3 regions of the Bordetella avium genome follow, and region 1 is predicted to be linked to each of the others. Evidence: predicted binding sites of a transcription regulator. Region 1 holds the regulator's gene; each other region holds the start of a gene.
The links. Region 1 encodes LexA, which represses DNA repair genes until DNA is damaged. Its sites were predicted from a motif close to ACTGTATNNNNATACAGT; they were not measured.

Region 1 (4,452 bases):
GTAAAACGCGGCAGCTTTTGACGCACCTTGCCGGTCAAAGGGTCAAACAGCTCCAGCGTTTCAACCTCATCATCGAATAGCGTCAGGCGCAAGGCGAGTTCGGGGCTTTCCGCCGGAAAAATGTCGATGGTTTCACCGCGAACGCGGAACGCGCCGCGCGTGAAATCAGCATCGTTGCGCGTGTACTGCATGGCGACCAGCCGGGCCAGCACCTCACGGCGGGAAATACGATCTCCTGCGCGCAGGATCAGCACCATTGCATGGTAGTCGCCCGGGTTGCCGATACCGTAGATGCAGGACACCGTGCCCACGATGATGGTGTCGCGCCGTTCCAGCAGGCTCTTGGTGGCCGACAAACGCATCTGCTCGATATGTTCATTGACTGAGGAATCCTTCTCAATGAACAGGTCGCGCGTGGGCACATAGGCCTCAGGCTGGTAGTAATCGTAGTAAGAGACGAAATACTCGACCGCATTCTTGGGAAAGAAATCGCGCATCTCGGCGTAAAGCTGCGCCGCCAGGGTCTTGTTGGGCGCGAGCACCAAGGCCGGACGCCCTAGCCGGGCGATCACGTTGGCCATGGTAAATGTCTTACCCGAGCCCGTGACGCCAAGCAAGGTCTGGTACATCAGTCCATCAGCCACCCCCTGGACGAGTCCCTCAATGGCGGCGGGCTGATCGCCAGCCGGCGCATAGGGCTGAAAGAGTTGAAAAGGACTGCCGGGAAATTCGACGTATCCAGGGTCTGTCATGCTAGACTTGTCCGAGGGTAAACCCACCATTATCCACAGCACGCGATTGTGCGTCCACCCACTCAATCTAGTCCCATGAGCACCCTCTTCGCTTCCGTCGAACTCGCCCCGCGCGACCCCATTCTTGGTCTGAACGAGCAGTACAACGCCGACACCCGCCCTGGCAAAGTGAATTTGGGCGTGGGCGTCTACTACGACGATGAGGGACACATCCCGCTGCTCGGCGCCGTTCGCAAGGCCGAACTGGCCCGTGTCGAAGCCGCTGCCGCCCGCGGCTATCTGCCCATCGAAGGCATCGCCGCTTACAACAAGGGCGCGCAAGCCCTGCTGTTCGGCGCCGATTCCACGCTGGCTGCCGAAGGCCGTTTGCTGACCACCCAGACGCTGGGCGGCACCGGCGCGCTGAAAGTCGGCGCCGACTTCCTCAAGCAATTGCTGCCGCAATCCAAAGTCCTGATCAGCGACCCGAGCTGGGAAAACCACCGCGCCCTGTTCGAGCGCGCCGGCTTCAAAGTCGAAACCTACACTTATTACGATGCCGCCACCCATGGCCTGAATTTCGATGGCATGCTGGCCTCGCTGCAAGCAGCCCCCGAACAGACCATCGTCGTGCTGCACGCCTGCTGCCACAACCCCACCGGCGTGGACCCCACGGCCGAGCAGTGGAAGCAGATCGCCGAAGTCGTCAAGGCCCGCAAACTGGTCCCCTTCCTCGACATCGCCTACCAAGGCTTTGGCGAAAACCTGGAAAAAGACGCTTCGGTTGTGCGTCTGTTCGCCAGCATGGGCCTGACCATGCTGATCAGCTCCTCGTTCTCGAAGTCGTTCTCGCTGTATGGCGAGCGCGTCGGTGCCCTGACCGCCGTCGCCGGCGACAAGGACGAAGCCACCCGCGTCCTGAGCCAGCTCAAGCGCGTCATTCGCACCAACTACTCCAACCCGCCGACCCACGGCGGCAGCGTGGTTGCCGCCGTACTCAACACGCCCGCACTGTTCGCCGAATGGCAGCAGGAACTGGACGCCATGCGCGACCGCATCCGCCTGATGCGCCAGCAGCTGGTCGAGAAGATCAAGGCGCAAGGCGTGACGCAGGACTTCAGCTTCGTGCTGCAACAACGCGGCATGTTCTCCTACTCGGGCCTGACCGCTGCCCAAGTGGACCGCCTGCGCGATGAGCACGGTGTGTACGCGGTGTCCAGCGGCCGCATCTGCGTAGCCGCCCTGAACAGCCGCAATATCGACACCGTCGCTGCCGCGATCGCCGCCGTTCTGAAGTAATCGCTGGCGTTTGCGCGCCAGCCCTGACAAACCTTCCGCCAACACGGAAGGTTTGTTCGTTTCGGGCCTAGCCCATGCCCCCTTCAGGCGCAGTCCCTGGCCCCTTCGCGCCTGCCCCTCCCTGCCCGATCACCACCCTGCCATGTAAGACGCAACACGCGGATCATGGCGCAGGCGGGCCATCTGCCATCACTTGCATTTTTTGGCTATGTCCCCCAGAATCACGCTGTATATACATACAGTCCGTGGTTTACACAAGCCTCGGGCCATTATTGAGATCACGACCATGGCCACGAAACTCACGGAACGCCAGCAGGAAATCCTGGACCTCATCCGGCAAACCGTCGCCCGTACGGGCTTTCCTCCCACACGTGCCGAAATCGCCCAGGCCTTGGGTTTTCGATCGCCCAACGCTGCCGAAGACCACCTCAAAGCCTTGGCGCGCAAAGGCGCCATCGAGCTCACGGCGGGCGCGTCCCGCGGCATACGCCTCAAAGATGCGGAACCCACGCCCTCCCCCATCCTGGCTTCGCTGTCACAGTTGCTGCTGCCGCTGGTAGGCAGGGTGGCGGCCGGCAGCCCGATTCTGGCCGCCGAACATGTCGAGCGCGACGTCGGCGTCGATCCCAGCCTCTTTTCGCAAGCCCCTGACTACCTGCTCAAAGTGCGCGGCATGAGCATGCGTGACGCAGGCATTCTTGAGGGCGACCTGCTTGCAGTCAAAAAATCGAGCGAGGCGCGCAACGGGCAGATCATCGTGGCCCGGCTGGGCGATGACGTCACCGTCAAGCGTCTGCAGCGCCACGGCAGCCGCATCGAGCTGCTGCCCGAAAATCCCGAGTTCTCTCCCATCCTGGTGGCCCCCGATGACGAATTCGCGCTCGAAGGGGTTGCTGTCGGCCTGATCCGCACCCACGCTCTGCATTAATACCTGCACCAGAGCACAGAACCACCCCGGCCCTGCCCTCTGATCAAACCCACCAAGACCCCTAGGCGCGCCGACACAAAGTCGCCGCGCAGCCGCCCGGCGCTACGCCATCCGGCGTGCCCCCCCCGGCCTGCGGCAATGGTCTTGCCTCCGAATCGATCAAGCGGCGGCTGCGGCATGTGCGCCGCCTGTTCGAGGATCGTTTCGCACGAAGACAAACCCGCTTGCTCGACCCGCACATCAAGCGCGAGCTAGACATCGGCGCTCCTGCTGCAACCCACACCTGCTCTGCTGGCGCAGGCATGACTGCCGGCTCCGTATCAGTCGCAAACAAGCTGCCGCCTTGGCTTCCCTAATTTCAGGGCGACATGATATCCACGCAGTCCTATGCAGGCATGATTACGCCGCCACGCTCCACCAAGAGCCAAAACCGGAAATACCAGGAATGACTCGCACCCTCGCAACCCCATCCCGCCACGCGCAACAACTGCCACTGGGCGGTCTGCTCGCGCTGGCGATGGCCGCTTTCATCACGCTGCTCACTGAAATTCTGCCTGCGGGCGTACTCTCATCGATTGCGCAAAGCCTGGAGGTATCGGAAAGCCTGGCAGGCCAGTTCATCACGGTCTATGCCGTGGGCGCCTTGGTCGCCGCGATTCCGGTGATGACGCTCACACAGGGTGTGCGCCGACGCCCTCTGCTGCTGTTCGCAATCGCCGGCTTCGCCGTCGTCAACCTGCTTACCGCCCTGTCGCGCGACTACACGCTGTCCATCACCGCGCGATTCTTTGCCGGCGTATTCGGCGGCATCGTGTGGTCTATGCTGGCGGGCTACGCCGTCCGTATCTCTCCCGCCCACCTGAGCGGACGCGCGATTGCAACCGTCGGCATCGGGGGCACCATTGCGCTAGTGCTCGGCGTACCCGCCGGCGCTTTGCTGGGACGGCATATCGGCTGGCAAGCGGCCTTCGGGCTGATGAGTTTGCTCGCCCTGGTGCTCATCGTATGGATAAAAACCGTCGTGCCTGACTTCGCAGGCCAGAGCCGCGACCAACGCCAGCCGCTGGCAAAGGTCTTTCTCAAGCCCGGCATCCGCGCCGTGCTGATTGTGGTGTTCAGCTTCGTCGTCGCGCACAACATTCTGTACATCTACATCGAACCGCTGCTGCAGGTTGCCGGGCTGGCCAGCAAGGTTGATGTGGTGCTTTTCACCTTCGGCGCGGGCTCGGTCGTCGGGCTTTGGATGGTGGGCGCCCTCGTGGATCGACGCCTGCGCTTTCTCGCGCTGGCCAACATGTTGCTGTTCGCACTGGCCGCCATGCTATTCGGCCTGTGGGGTCATGCCGCTCCTATCGTCTACTCTGCTGCTGCCCTGTGGGGACTGGCGGTAGGCGGCTTCGGCACCCTCACGCAAGCAGCCCTATCGCGCTTCGCCGGCGATTCGGTCGATGTCGCCCAGGCCATGTACACCACCGGCTGGAATACCGCCGTGGC
Region 2 (4,452 bases), 620 kb from region 1:
CTTGCGCTTGCGCGAGAAGCCGGCGCCATCGAGGTCTACCGTGTCGGCTTCGAAGATTTTTTCTTCGACGTCGGGCTGGGCCGGGTCGATCACGACCAGCGCCTGGCGATCGCGGCCCCGGTTGGACAGGGCGTAGAGCTTTTTGTCGTCGAAGGTGAAAAAAGCAGGACTGACGCTGGTGCGGTAGTCGGTGGTGATCAAGGGACGGAAGGGTGAGGCTTCGTCGTCTCGGTAGAGCAGGGTGGTGTTCAGGCCGTCGCTGACGATAGCCGCCCGTACACGGCCCGCATGGTCGGTCTGCCAGCCGACCACATTGCCTGGATTCTGGGCGACCTGCGTGGATTGACCGGTGCGCACGTTGACTCGGTAGACGTCAAAGACCTGCGGGTCACGCTGGTTGTGCGAGATGAGAACATGGTCGGGATCATCGGCCAGTTCGTCGATGATGTCAGCACGAACGCCGTCAAAGGGGGTGAGATCGGTAATTTTTCCGCTGATAGTGTCGACCGCCACGACGTGGAAATTCTCATCGCCGCCGAAGTCCTTCTGATAGAGGACGGTATCCCCGCCTTTCCAGAAGAAGTTGCTGATATCACGCGCGGTTTCGGTAGTCAGTTTGCGCGCTTCGCCCTGCGGGCGCCCATCGGCGAGCGCCTGCACATAGATATTCATGCGCGGCGGATGGCCATCAACGCTGACTGGCTGCATAAAGCCCAGCGTCTGGCCGTCATCGGCCAAGCGGAAAAAACCGCGCTCGGGATTGCGGAAGAAATCTTTCAGAGGGTATTGGCGCGGCGGCTGGGCCGAGGCGCCTAGCGCGGTGCCGATCATGCCTGCTGTCAGCAGGGCGCGGGTTAGCATTTTGAACACAATTACCTCCGTCATCTTGCGCCGCCGGGAACGGCGGCGACAGGCACCGTGCAGGCGCCAGAGGCTTTCGATCATGCCACAGGATTTTGGCAGGTGTCGAACCGGTCTGAATGCGGGATAATGCGGCGCAGTTTCTCGGAGGAATCATGTTCAAAGCCATCTCTCTCGCCAGCCTTGTCCTGGCTCTGGCTGGATGCGCGGTCGGCACCGGCCCCAATGACGGCGCCGTATCCGGCGAGGTGCAGGCTCAGGTGCCCCTTAAGGCAGCCTATGACGCCGCCGTCGCACAGGCGCAGCGCTGCTTGGTCGGGCAGGGGGGCTATCGCGTGGAGGGGCAGCTCAATGAGACGACGGCCGTGATGCGCGTGCTTCCCCCCTTTGGCAGCAATGAAATGGCACGGGTGGAAATCAAATCCACCGGCCCGCAGTCTTCGACCGCCCATATCAATATGTGGGGGCGCAGCATCTGGAACAGCGATGCCGTGCGCGCCATGAAAGACGCCATTACCTATGGCCTGCCGTCTTGTGTGGCTTATATGCCGGGTTCGCCGCAGCCCAAGGAAGAGGTCTGGAAGCTGCCCCGGCCGCGCTGATCCCGGCTTAGTCGCTGCCCGGCCGCTGCCGGACCAGCTTGAAGGTGGCCGACGCCTTGGCCACCAGTTCGCGGATTTCGCCCTCGCAGAAGGCGATGGAACTGCCTTTGCGCAGACAGCGGGCCTCGATCACCAGATCGCCCATGCCGGGCGTCATAAAGCTGGTGCTCATGTCTATCGTCGCCATGCCCAGATCAAGCCGATCACCGCGCGCGGCTGCGCTCAGGGTGAAATCCAGCACCGCCATCATCGTGCCGCCATGGACGTGGCCGCGGCTGTTGGTCAGTTCTCGCCGCCAGGGCAGGCGGCAGCGCGCCACGCCGTTTTCGGCAGACTCAGGGATGAGGCCCAGGTAATCCATCAGAGGAATGCTGAGGCCGAAGTAATCGTGTGTTGTCTCGTTCATGCTTATGGTTAGGTGCCGCGTGGGGCCTAGAATGTAGCGCGAAAAGCTGGCCGGGCCTGGACTTTGCATGGCCGGCAACGGGCCGGGGCTGCGCGGCGGGGCGACTCGGGTCATAATAGCGATACCGTATATTTATCCAGTAGTTTGTCTGGGCCAGGGCGCCGCCATGCCGTCAGAAATCCGAAAAATCGTGCATATCGACATGGATGCGTTTTATGCATCCGTCGAGCAGCGCGACCGCCCCGAGTTACGCGGCCAGCCGGTCGTGGTGGCCTGGACGGGCGCGCGTTCGGTGGTGTGCGCGGCCTCTTATGAAGCGCGGCACTTCGGCGTGCATTCCGCCATGGCCGTGTCGCGGGCTCAGCGGCTCTGTCCGGACGCGGTGTATGTGCCGCCGGATTTCAACCGTTATCGGGCGGTGTCGCGCCAGGTACGCGAGATTTTTTCGCGCCATACCGACTTGATCGAGCCGCTGTCGCTCGACGAGGCTTACCTGGATGTTACGGTCAACAAGTTGGGTTTGCCCTCGGCGACCGCAGTCGCCGAGGCCATCCGTGCCCAGATCCAGCGCGAAACCGGCCTGACGGCTTCAGCAGGGGTGGCGCCGAATAAATTTCTGGCCAAGATCGCTTCTGACTGGAACAAGCCCGACGGTCTGTTCGTGCTGCGGCCGGCCAAGGTGCTGGAGTTTCTCCAGCCGCTGCCGGTGCGCAAGGTGCCTGGCGTGGGCCGGGTAACGCAGGCCCGGCTGGAGTCCTTGGGCATTCACACCGTCGGTGATCTGGCCACGTGCGCGCCAGCCGAGCTGGAGCATCACTTCGGTCGGCACGGCTTGCGGCTCCATGAGCTGGCGCGGGGCCTGGACGAGCGCGAGGTGCAGCCCGATCAGCCGCTGCAGCAGGTGTCCGCCGAGAATACTTTTGAGCGCGATCTGCGCCTGGCCGACCTGGGTGAGGCGCTGGACCGCCTTGCGGCGCGGGTGTGGGAGCAGGCGCGCAAAAAAGGCCAGTTGGGGCGAACGGCAGTGCTCAAGCTCAAAACCGATCGTTTCCGTTTGCTTACACGCAGCCTCACACTGTCGCAGCCGCCGTCGTCGGCCGAAGAGCTGGCGGCGATTGCGCGCCGCCTATGCGCGCGCGTGGATTTGCCGGCGCATACACGCTACCGGCTGGCGGGGGTCGGCATGAGCAATTTCACCGACCCCGCTCAAAGCGCGCGCCAGCCTGATTTGTTTGGCGGCGCTTTCTAGCCGGCTCAGGACAGACGGGCCTTGACCTGTTGCGACAACTGCGACATGTCGGCGCGGCCTGCCAGGGCAGCCTTGAGAATCGCCATCACCTTGCCCATGACAGCAGGGCCGGTCACACCCTGAGCCTGCACCTCAGCCAGGGCGGCGGCAATGGCGGCTTCGACCTCTTCTGCGCTGGCGGCTTGAGGCAGGAACTCTTGCAGCACCAACAGTTCGGCCTTTTCCTGTTCTGCGGTTTCCGTGCGGCCGGCGGCCTCGAAGGCGGCGATGGATTCACGCCGCTGCTTGACCTGTTTTTCGATGATGGCGGTGATCTCGGCGTCGCTGACGTCGCGGCGCTCATCGACTTCTTTCTGCTTGACCGCGGCCAGCAGAAAACGCAGGGTGGCCAGGCGGGCGCTGTCTTTGGCGCGCATGGCCTGTTTCTGGGCGTCGAGTAATGCGGTCTTGAGCGAGTCGGTGCTCATGGCGGGGTCCTTGAGGGTTGCAGCAAAGCCCGTGTTTTAACCGCCCGCCTGGTAGCGGTGCAAGTCAGTTTTAAAGGTGTAAAATAAATACATCTTTAACCGATCTATCCCGTGTTTTACGAGGAGTCCTCCATGTTGTCCGCAAGCGTCCGAGAACTGGTCAAATCCAGCGCGCCTGTCCTGAAAACCCAGGGCGAAGCCCTCACGCGTCATTTTTATACCCGCATGTTAAGTGGCAACCCGGAACTCAAGCAGGTGTTCAACCTGGGGCATCAGCACAACGGCCAGCAGCAGCAGGCCTTGGCGCTGGCGGTAGCGGCCTACGCCGAGCATATCGATGACCCATCCGTGCTAGCTCCGGTGCTTGAACGGGTGGCGCACAAGCACGTCAGCTTAGGGATTAGGCCGGAGCATTACGCCATCGTCGGCAGGCATTTGCTGGCCTCGATCCGCGAGGTTTTGGGCGAGGCGGCCAGTGACGCGCTGATCGAGGCCTGGGCGGCGGCTTATGGACAATTGGCCGATGTGCTGATTGGCATGGAGTCGGCGCGCTATGCCGCTTCGGCCGCTCAGCCTGGCGGCTGGACGGGCTGGCGCGGCTTCAAGGTGGTGGGCAAGGTCGTGGAGAGTGCGGAAATCACCTCGTTCTATCTCCGCCCGGCCGATGGCGGCCCGCTGCCCAGCTTTCTGCCGGGTCAATATCTGTCGGTGCGTCTCTATCTGCCCGAGCTGGGCCTGATGCAGCCGCGCCAATACAGTCTGTCGGATGCGCCGGGCAAGGACAGCCTGCGCATTTCAGTCAAGCGCGAAGCGGGCGGCGCCGGCCCGGCCGGGCAGGTGTCGACGCATTTGCACGATCACATCGAG
Region 3 (4,452 bases), 970 kb from region 1:
GGCTGATGCCCGCCCTAGACGCCTTTCGACTGCAATGGCCCGATGTCGCGCTGGACTTATCCGCAGCCTTCTCTTTCGCTCCTCTCCCGGCTCTGGTCCGGGGCGATCTTGATCTGGTCATCACGTCAGATCCGCAAGCGCTGGACTCCATCGAGTACTTGCCACTCTTTCGCTATGAGCTGGTCCTGGCCGTATCGGAAAACAACCCTCTCGCCGAACTCAAGCACGTCACACCGGAACAACTGGCCGACCAGACTCTCATCACCTATCCGGTAGACCGGCAGCGGCTCGACATCTTTACCGTGTTTCTTGACCCGGCCGATATCGAGCCCGCAGCACTGCGGCGGGCGGAACTCACCCCCATCATCGTGCAACTGGTCAACAGTAATCGGGGCGTGGCCGCCTTACCCAACTGGGCCGTCACCGAATACGTGAATCACGCCCCCCTGAAACTCCTGCGCCTGGGACCTCAAGGCGTTTGGCGCACGCTGTACGCCACCGTGCGCAGCGAAGACCGGGAGGCCTCTTATATCGGAGAGTTTCTGACGATTGCCCGCGAGGTTTGCTTCAGGACGCTCTCAGGCATCAAAAGCGTCAAACACTGAGGCAAGAAAACCTTATTCGTCTTGCGAGTCGCCCAGAAGACGCCGGATGACGTCATGGGCAAAGCCGCGTGACGCGAGAAAACGGGCCTGTTTAGCGTAAGCGTTGCGATCCTGGGGTTTCTCATCGTAGCGGCGACACCAAACCTCCCGCGCACGCTCGTACTCCGTGGCGCGCAAAGCTGCGCTGGCCGCGGCAATCTCGGCATCGTCAACACCGCTTTGGCGCAATTCCTGGACAATGCGCGCCGTTCCCTGGCGCGGCGCACGACGGTGCACCAGGCTTTGTGCAAAACGCGCATTGGATTGCCAGCCCTCTTTTTGCAAGGCGTCGAGCACCGTCTCGATGTCTTCGGCGCTTTCGGCATAGGGGCGCAGTTTGCGCGCTAACTCAGCACGCGAATGTTCTCGACGCGACAAATAGCCGACCGCACGCGCCTTGAGACTGAGGCCCTTGCGCGCTGCCGGCACTTCGGCAGGCTCGCTGGCCAGCGTTTCAAACTCGTCTTCGAGGCGCGCGCGCTGCCGTTCTTTGGCGGTCGGGAAAGCACACATAGGGAAAGCGAATGAGGAGGGGCCTCAGTCTTCCGCGCTTTCTTCGGCCGTCGGAGCGAACTCCGCCGCACGGGCTACGATGCCTTGGTTATCGCGGATCTTGTTTTCGATCTCGATGGCCATGGCACGGTTTTCCTTGAGGTACTCGCGCACATTGTCCTTGCCCTGGCCGATGCGGTTACCGCTGTAGCTATACCAGGCACCGGATTTTTCAATCACGTTGGCCGCCACACCCAGATCGATGATTTCGCCTTCGCGAGAAATACCGGCGCCGTACATGATGTCGAACTCGGCCTGCTTGAACGGCGGCGCCACCTTGTTCTTGACGACCTTGACGCGCGTTTCGTTGCCGACCACCTCGTCGCCTTTCTTGATGGAACCGATACGACGGATGTCCAAACGCACGGAAGAATAAAACTTCAGTGCGTTGCCGCCGGTGGTGGTTTCAGGGTTGCCGAACATCACGCCGATCTTCATGCGGATCTGATTGATGAAGATCACCATGCAATTGGTGCGCTTGATCGTGGCGGTCAGTTTGCGCAGCGCCTGGCTCATCAGGCGGGCCTGCAGACCAGGCAGGGCATCGCCCATCTCACCTTCGATTTCGGCCTTCGGCACCAGCGCGGCGACAGAGTCAATCACGATCAGATCAACAGAGCCAGAACGCACCAGCGCGTCGGTGATCTCGAGCGCCTGCTCGCCCGTGTCGGGCTGGGAGATCAGGAGATCGCCGAGATTGACGCCCAGCTTGGAAGCGTACTGGACATCGAGCGCATGCTCGGCGTCGACGAAGGCGCAGGTGCCGCCCACTTTCTGCATTTCGGCGATGACCTGCAGGGTGAGCGTCGTTTTACCCGACGATTCCGGACCATAGATTTCAACCACGCGGCCACGCGGCAGCCCGCCGACACCCAGCGCGATGTCCAAGCCCAGCGAACCGGTCGAAACAACCTGGATATCGTGCTCAACCTCGTTATCGCCGTAGCGCATGATCGAGCCTTTGCCGAACTGCTTTTCGATCTGGGAAAGCGCGGCAGCCAGGGCTTTAGCTTTTTCCGACGCAGCCTTGCTGGTTTTTTCGTCCATGGAGAGTCCTATGTAAGTGCGCCCTCAGGCCGGGCAAGCGGTTCATGCACAAGCAGTAATGCTTAAGCGATCATGCTTAAACGGTCATGCATAAGCGGTTCATGCTGCGTGGGGCATTGTCCACGCGGACGTGGAATTATGGCATCGGATTATACTGTACAAACAAACAGCATGTCTAAGTTTTCCACGTATTCCCTGAGTGGCAAGGCGGAAGGCCTGTGACAGAATGCGCCGCACAAGACGAAGGGGCAACCCGCCAGCGCCAAACAGACGCCAAGAGTGGCCGCTCCGATACACGCCCCGGCACGCGCCGGACAAACCCACGGTGTCGCATGCGCATCCTGATTGCCGAAGATGACAGTATTCTTGCCGACGGGCTGTCGCGCTCGCTGCGGCACAACGGCTACGCCGTCGATGCCGTGCGCGACGGCATGGCGGCAGACTCCGCGCTAGCCGCACAGCCCTTTGACCTTCTCATTCTCGATCTCGGCCTGCCTCAAGTCACGGGGCTGGAAGTGTTGCGCCGTTTACGGGCGCGCAATTCTTTGTTGCCTGTACTCATTCTGACGGCGGCCGACAGTGTCGAACAGCGCGTCAAAGGCCTGGACCTGGGGGCCGACGATTACATGGCCAAACCCTTCGCGCTATCGGAACTCGAGGCAAGGGTAAGAGCCCTGACACGCCGTGGCGCCGGCGGTGGCTCGACCCTTATCCGCCATGGCCGTCTGGTCTTTGACCAGACGGGACGCGTGGCCACGGTGGATGACCATGCCCTGGACCTATCGGCCCGCGAAGTCAGCCTGCTGGAAATTTTGCTAAGCCGCAGCGGCCGCATGGTCAGCAAAACGCAGTTGGTCGACCACCTTTGCGAATGGGGCGAAGAAGTCAGCACCAATGCAATCGAAGTCTACGTCCATCGTCTGCGTAAAAAGCTTGAGCCCAGCGGAGTCAAGATCATTACTGTGCGTGGACTGGGTTATTGCCTGGAACGCGATCAGGGTGCCGCCACCTACCCCCTCGCCAGCTGATCCGGCCATCGACGAAGCCGCACTCCAGGCGCTGCGCGAAAACGCCCAGGGACCGAGTTTCGCGCAGCCGCAACGCTCATTGCTGGGCGAAATCCTGGACTGGATGCTGGCGCCGCTGTTTCTCCTGTGGCCCATGAGCGTGGCCATCACCTATGTGGTGGCGCAAAACATCGCCAACGTTCCTTACGATCGTGCGCTGGCCAATAATTTAAGCCTCATCGCCAGCCAAGTGCAGGCCGAGAATGGCAGAGCCGCTCTCCACATGAGCCGCGCCGCGCGCGAGCTCTTGCGTGCGGATGAAACCGATAGCGTGTTCTGGCTGGTGCTGGGCAGCCATGGCGAGTACCTAGGCGGCGACCGTGCCCTGCCCTTGCCGCCCCTGGCCGGCCAAGCCCGCCCAGGGCAAGTGCGGTATGCCGACGATACCTTGCGCGGATTCAACGTCCGGATGGCCTACACCTGGGTCGATCTGCACCTGCCCGGCAGCCAGCCGCCGCTGCTGATCGTGGCCGAGACCAGCGAGAAACGCGCGCAACTGGCCAACGACATCATCAAGGGCGTGATCATTCCTCAATTCGTGGTGCTGCCGGTGGCCGTACTGCTGGTATGGTTCGGCCTGTCGCGCGGCGTCGCGCCGCTGAATGCCCTGCAACAGCGACTGCGGGCGCGGCGACCAGACGATTTATCCCCCATCGACGAGCGCGCCGCCCCTTCCGAAATCGCGCCTCTGGTCGGCGCCATGAATGAACTGTTGAACCGACTTTCGGCCAACGTCGAAGCGCAGCGACGCTTTGTCGCCGATGCGGCGCACCAGCTAAAGACACCGCTGGCCGGGCTACGCACTCAGGCCGAACTGGCGCTGCGCGACGCCAGTCCCGATGAAATGCAATCCAGCTTGAGGCAGCTTGTCGCGAGTTCGGAACGCGCCACCCGCCTGGTCAATCAGTTACTGCTACTCGCTCGAGCAGAAACGCCGGACGCCACCGGACTGGCGCCAGTGGATATCAATGCCATCGCCTCGGAACAGACCATGAACTGGGTTCCCCAGGCGTTGTCGCTGAATGCAGACCTTGGTTTTGAAGGGTGCGACGCTCCCGTGGAAATCATGGGCAATCCGATTCTGCTGGGTGAAATGATCAACAATCTTGTCGATAACGCGCTGCGTTACACCCCTAGCGGTG

Region 2: a site for LexA is predicted at 1,993-2,010, ahead of dinB (DNA polymerase IV). Genes of this name have one in related genera too.
Region 3: a site for LexA is predicted at 2,397-2,414, ahead of recA (recombinase RecA). Genes of this name have one in related genera too.

What each region holds. Positions count from the first base shown of each region.
Region 1 is NZ_CP139969.1:2,270,404-2,274,855, forward strand. Features, by position in the region: gene uvrB (excinuclease ABC subunit UvrB) at 1-752, opposite strand, end outside; gene U0029_RS10525 (amino acid aminotransferase) at 828-2,030, shown strand; gene lexA (transcriptional repressor LexA) at 2,317-2,958, shown strand; gene U0029_RS10535 (MFS transporter) at 3,404-4,452, shown strand, end outside.
Region 2 is NZ_CP139969.1:1,647,099-1,651,550, forward strand. Features, by position in the region: gene U0029_RS07875 (S9 family peptidase) at 1-861, opposite strand, end outside; gene U0029_RS07880 (BPTD_2524 family lipoprotein) at 1,017-1,463, shown strand; gene U0029_RS07885 (PaaI family thioesterase) at 1,471-1,869, opposite strand; gene dinB (DNA polymerase IV) at 2,036-3,118, shown strand; gene U0029_RS07895 (GatB/YqeY domain-containing protein) at 3,124-3,585, opposite strand; gene hmpA (NO-inducible flavohemoprotein) at 3,718-4,452, shown strand, end outside.
Region 3 is NZ_CP139969.1:1,298,750-1,303,201, reverse strand. Features, by position in the region: gene U0029_RS06260 (LysR family transcriptional regulator) at 1-605, shown strand, start outside; gene recX (recombination regulator RecX) at 618-1,157, opposite strand; gene recA (recombinase RecA) at 1,182-2,243, opposite strand; gene U0029_RS06245 (response regulator transcription factor) at 2,576-3,271, shown strand; gene U0029_RS06240 (sensor histidine kinase) at 3,375-4,452, shown strand, end outside.